One region of the Terribacillus saccharophilus genome, then DNA from elsewhere that is predicted to be linked to it. Evidence: riboswitches for the same ligand, from Rfam matches in the RefSeq annotation. Region 1 holds a riboswitch; the other holds the start of a gene.
The links. Region 1 has a riboswitch for S-adenosylmethionine ahead of GZ22_RS01445 (iron-containing alcohol dehydrogenase family protein). Riboswitches for the same ligand answer to the same signal wherever they lie in the genome.
Positions count from the first base shown of each region.

Region 2: linked by a shared signal. The riboswitch ahead of GZ22_RS05230 (LLM class flavin-dependent oxidoreductase) and the one ahead of GZ22_RS01445 (iron-containing alcohol dehydrogenase family protein) in region 1 are both predicted to bind S-adenosylmethionine.

Region 1 covers NZ_CP008876.1:276,639-280,804, forward strand. Annotated here, with positions in the region: gene GZ22_RS01440 (carbon-nitrogen family hydrolase) at 1-758, opposite strand, end outside; gene GZ22_RS01445 (iron-containing alcohol dehydrogenase family protein) at 755-1,849, opposite strand; SAM riboswitch class I at 1,929-2,031, opposite strand; gene GZ22_RS01450 (pyridoxal phosphate-dependent aminotransferase) at 2,138-3,316, shown strand; gene GZ22_RS01455 (MBL fold metallo-hydrolase) at 3,356-4,166, opposite strand, start outside.
Region 2 covers NZ_CP008876.1:1,011,874-1,016,039, forward strand. Annotated here, with positions in the region: gene GZ22_RS05220 (aldo/keto reductase) at 1-503, shown strand, start outside; gene GZ22_RS05225 (acyl-CoA dehydrogenase family protein) at 545-1,696, opposite strand; SAM riboswitch class I at 1,768-1,873, opposite strand; SAM riboswitch class I at 2,001-2,103, shown strand; gene GZ22_RS05230 (LLM class flavin-dependent oxidoreductase) at 2,194-3,597, shown strand; gene GZ22_RS05235 (methionine ABC transporter ATP-binding protein) at 3,594-4,166, shown strand, end outside.

The DNA of each region.
Region 1 (4,166 bases):
CGTCTGTCCTGGAATACTGGGATACGGTTTCGCACGTCATCAACTTGGTCAAGATCTGCTTCGCCGTACAAAATTGTCTCTGCTTCTCCTGCCTCAGCGATAATTTCGCCCCATGGCCCAATGATCACACTGTGCCCGGCAAATTCATTGGCAGGGTCACTTCCTGCGCGATTACAAGCAACGACGTAGCATTGGTTCTCAATTGCCCGGCTGAGCAAAAGCGCGCGCCAGTGATCCAGTCGAGCTTTCGGCCACTCGGCAACGACGAAGAGCACTTGCTGATCGTGGATCATATGCGTGCGGATGAATTCGGGAAAACGGATGTCGTAACAGATGACACCAGCTGCTCGTTTATTTCCGATGGAAAAGGAAGCGGATTTGTCACCTTGGTTCAGAAACTTCTCTTCGTCCATCAATCGGAATAAATGAGCTTTATCATATTCATGGAGCAGCTCACCTGCTGGTCCGAAGACAAGCATCGTATTATAAACACCAGTATCGGTCTGCTTGGCGATGGAACCAGCGATAATATATTTTTGATGTGTTTTAGCTAGTCTGCTGATAAAGCGCTTTGTCGTTTCTCCCTCGGTATCACTTATATTATCGAGTCTTGTCAGGTCATAGCCGGTTGTCCAAAGCTCAGGCAGCACGAGGACATCGGCCTTTTCCTGTGCCTCATTTATTAACTCTTCCACTTTTCTGTAATTGGCTTCCGGGTCACCAAAAACGATATCATGCTGAATCAAAGCGAGTTTCATTGGGTCACTCCCTTATTCGCCGCAACGAATGTCTCAACACTTCGCATGGCTTCGACTACTTTTTCTGAATCGGATACATGCATGAAATGAATGGATTCACCTGGAGCGACAGCGCCGTCTGCGGCAATTTTCATCACCTTGTCCAAATCTTCTTTTACACCAAGTTCTTTAAGTACAGTTGGTAGTCCGAGTTTTTGATAAATCGGAAGCAAAGTGCGGATCTCTTCGAATTTCTCTTCCAGTGCAAGCTGAACAAGGATACCATAAGCTACTTTGTTTCCGTGCAGCTGCTCATGTGTTTCGGCAAGTCTTGTCAGTCCGTTATGAATGGAATGTGCGCCAGCAATTCGGCCATATTCATCACCGAAACCGCCAACCATACCGCCAGCCATAATGATCGTTTCTGCAACGCGGAGAAATGCACTGTCAGCACGTTTGCTTTGCAATGAACAAATAGCAGCATCTCCTTCGGCAATAAGGATATCCCGGCATAACTTCGCTGCGTTACGGGATATTTGGACAGCAAGCGGCTGATCAGTCATGTTTTCGGTAAGTGCATCCGCTTCGTACCACTTGGCCAATGTATCGCCAATTCCGGCAATTAGATAAGGCGCAGGTGTCGTAAGCAGAAGCTTCGGCTCGACTAGCAGCATAAATGCGCTGCGTGGGAATACGGTATATTCAACGAAATTACCTGCTTCATCATAAAAAACGCTAAGCGAAGCCCATGGAGAGCAGTTAGAAACAATTGTCGGAATTAAGATGACTGGAAGACCTGCATCATTAGCAGCGGCTTTGGCAGTATCCAACACTTTTCCGCCGCCAACACCGATTATGAATTGAGCAGCTTCGTCAGCTGCGATACCTGCAAGTCTCGCTGCTTCTGCATGTGTGCACTGGCCGTTATAAGCTACGCGTTTCACTGGCAAATCGATCGGATCCAAGAATGGGGAAGCAGCTTTCCAAGAAGCATCTCCGTGAATAAGCAACCCATTGGTCCAATTCAATTCCGAAAGCTTCGCTGGAAGGCTTTCCAATATATTATCCTCACAAACGTAATAATTCGGAGCGCCTTTTATGTTGATGGTCATGTTGTCACCTCATTGATTTTTTACATAAAAAAACTCTTCCAAGCGTATCTGGAAGAGGGAAAGGCCAATGTTATCCGTCCCCTTATCCCTCAGCATCTCGCTGTTGGAATTAGCACCGTGTGCAAATGCACCGGTTGCCGGGCTTCATAGGGCCAATTCCCTCCGCCTTCTCTTGATAAGAGTGTGTGATTCATGTATGATTTGTTCATTATCGCATTCTATTTCCAACACTGTCAAGATTGGTAATAGTCAGAATAGGAAGTGCGACACAACAGGAGAGTGAGTAAGATGGATTTTCCGTTTTCGGATGCATTAAAGCGATTGCCGGAGCAGTTTTTTGCCGGCTTAGTACATAAAGTAGGTTTACTTGAAAAAGAGGGGCACGATATCATCAAGCTAGGACAGGGGAACCCTGATCTGCCGACGCCGCAGCATATCGTTGAGAAACTAAAGGAAGCTTCTGATAATCCGGCTTATCATAAATATTCACCTTTCAGAGGGTTTGATTTTCTCAAACAGGCAGTCTGTGATTTTTATGATCGGGAATACGGTGTGAAATTAGATCCCACAACAGAAGTGGCCATCATGTTCGGCTCTAAAACAGGTTTGGTGGAAATCAGCCAATGTCTGTTGAACCCAGGTGACTTAGCACTGCTTCCGGATCCCGGGTATCCCGATTATATGTCCGGCATCGAACTGGCACAAGCACGGACATCGCTCATGCCATTAACAGCTGAGAATGACTTCCTGCCTGATTATGATGCTATATCTGATAGTGATCTAGAAGAAGCAAAGCTAATGTTCTTGAACTATCCGAACAATCCGACTGCTGCAACAGCAGATCAGAAGTTCTTCGATAAAACAGTGGAACTGGCGAAAGAGCATAAATTCTGTGTGCTGCATGATTTTGCTTACGGTGCACTTGGATTTGACGGAGAAAAACCACAGAGCTTCCTGCAATCAGAAGGCAGCAAAGAAGTCGGCATTGAAATGTACACCTTATCCAAAACGTATAATATGGCCGGCTGGCGCATTGCCTTTGCAGTTGGTAATGCATCTGTGATCGAAAGCATCAATCTGATCCAGGACCATGTTTATGTAAGTTTGTTTGGCGGTATGCAAGAGGCTGCTGCTTATGCCCTGACAACGGATCAGACATGCGTGGAGGAATTGGTTCATACGTATGAAAGCAGAAGAGATGCTTTCATCGGTCATTTACGCGCTATCGGCTGGGATGTACCAGAACCAAAAGGAACCTTCTTCGTTTGGCTGCCAGTTCCCCGTGGTTACACATCTGAGGAATTCGCTGATTTGCTGCTCGAAAAGGCACATGTTGCAGTCGCACCGGGTAATGGTTTTGGAGAATATGGAGAAGGATACGTTCGTGCAGGATTGTTGGATACAGAAGAAAGATTATTGGAAGCAGCGATGCGAATCGAAAAGCTTGGTATCTTCTCAAAAGCATAAGAAAGAGCCAGTCCCGAGTGGGACTGGCTCTTTTGTCTGTTAGGTTGACACTGCGCAGCGATTTGGGCCGGATTCGATATCGGCTTCGTCTGTGCTGTCAATGACGGCTTTTCCTTGATTTGTTTCTCGGATCAGCTGGTAACTATTCGGCTGCTGGGCAGGTATACTATCCAAAACGGAGGAAGCAAATTCGCCAGCATCTTGCAGCTGCAGTCTTGGATTATTTCTGTATAGATCCTCCATACGTGCTTGGACTGTGCCATCCGTTCCGATCTCTGCCAGCTCGGAAAAATGGGAAGGAAGGACAATCAAATCCAGCGATAAGAAAGGGTATTTTTCATATAAAGTGTTGTGAAGATCCTGTACCCATTGCTCTGCTTGACCAGCTAAATCCGGACGGCCGATCGATTCGGTAAAGAGCGTATCTCCAGACAGCAGGAATGTGTCATCTACGACAAAGCTGATGCTTCCTTCTGTATGACCTGGTGAGGCAATACTGCGCATGCCTTCTTCCGTTTTTCCGAATGGAATCGTCTTACCGTCGTGTAATGGAGAGAAGGTGAATGTCGCTTCTTTTCCATCATCAGCCGGGAACCAATAAGTCGCTCCTGTTGCTTCTGCCAGCTTCCGTCCGCCGGATAAATGGTCCGCATGAAGATGGGTATCAAGGACATGTTTGATCGTCCATCCGTTTTCTTTCGCAAAGGATGTATAGACTTCGGTGAACCTTGCCGGATCTACTACTGCTGCTTCGCCATTGGAGACGACCATGTAGGAAAGGCAGCCTTTCCCAATACGCATGAATTGATAAATCTTCCCGCCATATGTGAGGTCGCCGATTTTACGGGGA
Region 2 (4,166 bases), 740 kb from region 1:
GTAACTTTGCAGCATGGCAGCTTGCCAACGCTCAAAATGCTGCAAAGAACCGACACTTTTTAGGGCTGGTATCGGAGCAGCATAAATACAATCTGAACTGTCGTTTTGCAGAATTAGAAGTACTGCCAGCAGCGAAACAACTTGGAATAGGAATGATTACTTGGAGTCCTCTGGATGGAGGTTTGCTCGGACGGAATGCTCTCAAAAAAATGCCGGGAAGTCGAAGTGATAAGATTGGTGATAAAATCAATGCGCAGAGAGCGCAATTGGAACAGTTCGGACAACTGAGTGAGGAATTAGGAGAAACACAGGATAATATTGCCCTGGCTTGGCAGCTTGCTAATCCTGCTGTTACAGCGCCAATTATCGGGCCGCGTACGGTTGAACAATTTGAAAGTACGTTACGTGTACTGGAAATCAATCTAGATGATTCTGTTTTAAAACGGCTGGATGAGATTTTCCCAGGTCCAGGCGGCTCGGCACCGTATGCATATGCTTGGTAAATAGAGAAACTCCTGGATCCACTATGGGATCCAGGAGTTTTTTACTGACGAAGCGCTGCATCCGCCAGCGAATAAACTACCGCATCATCAGTAGGCGGGTTATGTAATCCAGCCCGCACATCACGGAAATGTCGCTGTAGCGGGTTGTCTGCAGACAAACTTCTGGCTCCAACTATACGCATGCACAGATCCACAACTTCGTTAGCATTATTGGTGACAATATGTTTAGCGGCAGCTAAATCCGGACTCATTTCAAATCTCTTTTCAGGATGCTCTACCCACTTTCTAGCGGTAGAGTAAAGTACTTCTCTGGCATTGAAGAGTGCGAGTTCTATTTCACCAATTTTTCTTCTAACCTCTGGGACATCTTTAATTGGACCGGGCAAGGAAACCGGCTGGAATTCGGAAGCAAATTGAATGGTGTAGTCCCTAGCAGCAACAGCTATACCAAGGTACACAGCCGCAATCTGTAAGTACCAGCCTCTTGGAGTGGAAGTGCCTTTGTTCTCTTCCACAAGCAAAGCATCCTGATCCACAAGCACGTCCTCCAAAATCAAATCATCACTTCTTGTTCCTCTCATTGCGATGCTATTCCATGTTTCCTCCACTGAGACTCCTTCTAGAGAGTGATCGATCAAAAAGAAGCCTTTGTTTCCAGAAGGTAGTATAGTGGCGGTGGCAATGCTGTAGTCCAAAGCAACAGCCATGGAAGCGAAGGATTTACGACCATTGATCCGCCATTTTGAACCTTCCAGTTTTGCAGTCGTCCTCGGAGCTGCTCCCCTTGAAGGACTGCCTGTAGCGTTTTCTGTTTGTACTAAATTAAGAAGAATTTTGTCATGTACGATTTTGTTGTTAAGATCTTGAAAACTTTGTTCATCCCATTTTCTACTTTCGGCATTTTCCAGTACAATACCTAGCTGCCAGCCAAATGACAGAGCTGTAGGAGCATCGCCTTGAGCAAGTATCTCTTGAACTTGTAAGTACTCTACAAGGTTTAATCCTTTGCCCCCGTATTCCGTTGGCACAGTCAGCGACAAGAAGTCGTTCTCTTTTAAAGCTTGGAAGTTATCATAAGGAAATTCACCGCTTGCATCAATATGAGCTGCACGTAGCTTGAATTCTTCAGAAAGGTTTCTTGCTTGCTGTATCACTTGATCAAATACTTTCGTTTTTTCGGCGGTATCTCGCATTATCATTCTCCTTATCAACTAAATTAAAAACCTCTTTCCTGAGAAAGAGGTGAGGTTTATGTAAGCATTCTCTCTCATCTCTCAGACGTGTCAGTCTGCTGGACTTAGCACCTTACTTCAAACAAGCGGTTGCTGCAGGGTCGCTGGACCAGTTCCTACCCTGACTCTAGATAAGTTTGTTTATTCGGTTGTCGGCATAAATATAAGTCATATACGGAATATTGTCAATTATATATTTAATTTAGAAAACTTGATTGACAGGCAAAGTACTGTCCTGTATATTGAACTTTAATTCAATAAGCATTTCTTATCCAGAGAGGTGGAGGGACTGGCCCTTTGAAGCCTCGGCAACAGACTGCTGCAGTACTGTGCCAATTCCAGCAAGCTACTAGCTTGAAAGATGAGAAGAGAGTGGACGTTGTACGCCTGCGTCGACTAAGTAAGACCTCTTCTTATCCGAGAAGGGGTCTTTTATTTGTAAACATGGAGGGATAAAAATGGGAAAGCAAATCATTTTGAATGCATTTGATATGAATAGTGCAATGCATAACTCGCATGGATTATGGAAGCACCCGGAGAGTAAGCGTCATAGGCAGTATAAGGATTTGAATTATTGGGTTGAGCTGGCAAAGCTATTGGAGCGCGGTAAGTTTGATGCGATTTTTTTTGCCGATGTGCTAGGTGTATATGATGTTTATCGTAATAGTAAAGCTCCTTCTATTCGAGACGGCCTTCAGGTTCCTTTGAACGACCCTGCTTTATTGGTTTCAGCAATGGCCAGTGTTACGGATAATCTTGGATTTGCGGTTACGGTAAGCACTACATATGAACCGCCATTTGGGAATGCGAGACGTTTTTCCACATTGGATCATCTGACAAATGGAAGAGTTGCTTGGAATGTTGTGACTTCCTATTTACCGAATGCTGCTCGTAACTTTGGCTTGACCGACATGATTAAACACGATGAGCGGTATGAGATTGCTGATGAATTCCTGCAGGTTTCTTATAAGTTATGGGAAAGCAGCTGGGAGGAGGATGCAGTTGTTGAAGATATTCAGAATCAAGTTCTAGTAAATCCTAAAAAAGTGCATGAAATCAATCATGAAGGTCGATTTTTCCAGGTTGAGGGACCGCATCTGAGTGAGCCTTCGCCGCAGCGGACGCCTGTCATTTATCAAGCCGGTACATCCGAACGGGGGCGGGAATTTGCTTCCAAACATGCCGAATGTGTATTCGTTGGAGGACCTACGCCTGAACGTATCCGTTATTATGCAGAGGATATAAGGGAGAGAGCTGCCAAGCATGGACGGAATCCAGATCATGTTAAAATTTTCTCCTTCTTGAGCGTCATTGTAGCAAAAACAACAGAAGAGGCAAAGCAAAAATATCAGGAATACACGAGTCATTGGAGTTCAGATGCAGCCAAGGCACAATTTGGCGCAAGTGGCTATGACATATCCGAATATGAAGAGTTAGATCCTGACGAGCCATTTACATATGGCAAAACAACTGAAGGTGGCCACTATAAAGCAGCCTCGTTGACTAAGGATGCATCAAAGCAGCTGACAGTAGGCGAAGCATTGAAGCGATTCGATACGCCTGACAAAAGTTTGATAGTCGGGAATCCCCAAGAGGTAGCAGATGCTATCCAGCATCAATTCGTGGAATCAGGAGTTGATGGTTTTAATTTGAATCATCTTGTTACACCAGGAGATCTCGAGTCTTTTATTGATCTAGTTATCCCGATTCTTCAAGAACGCGGGCTTTATAAACAGTCTTATAAAACAGGTACTTTGAGAGAGAAACTGTTTGACTATGAATCAAGCAGACTTCCATCTGGGCATCCTGCAAGTAATTATAGACCGGTGAAAATACCGACAGGAGAGGGAGAAGAAAGGTGATAAAACTGGAGAACATTACAAAGAAGTACATCAACAAGGGCAAGCAAATCATTGGCGTTGATGATGTGACATTAACTGTTGAAGCTGGTGAAGTATTTGGAATCGTTGGTTACAGCGGAGCAGGCAAGAGTACATTGCTGCGCTGCATCAACTTGTTGGAAAAGCCATCGTCGGGAAAGGTCTTTGTTGATGGAGTTAATTTGCATGAGCTGTCGCCTAAGAATCTGCGAAAAGCCAGACAATCAATAGGTATGATCTTTCAAGGCTTTCATCTTGTCTCCTCTAAAACAGTATTTGAAAATGTAGCATTTGCATTAAGAGCTGCAGGAGCAGACAAAAAGCAAATAAAACAGCGAGTAGAGGAGCTGCTTGCCCTGGTGGGACTGGAGGATCGAAGAGATCAGTATCCAGCACAGCTTAGCGGCGGTCAAAAACAGCGGGTCAGTATTGCACGGGCGCTTGCAAATCAGCCGAAAATTCTTTTATGTGATGAAGCTACTTCTGCCTTGGATCCTGGTACGACAAAGTCGATTCTATCTTTACTTAAGAAAATAAACAGAGAACTAGGT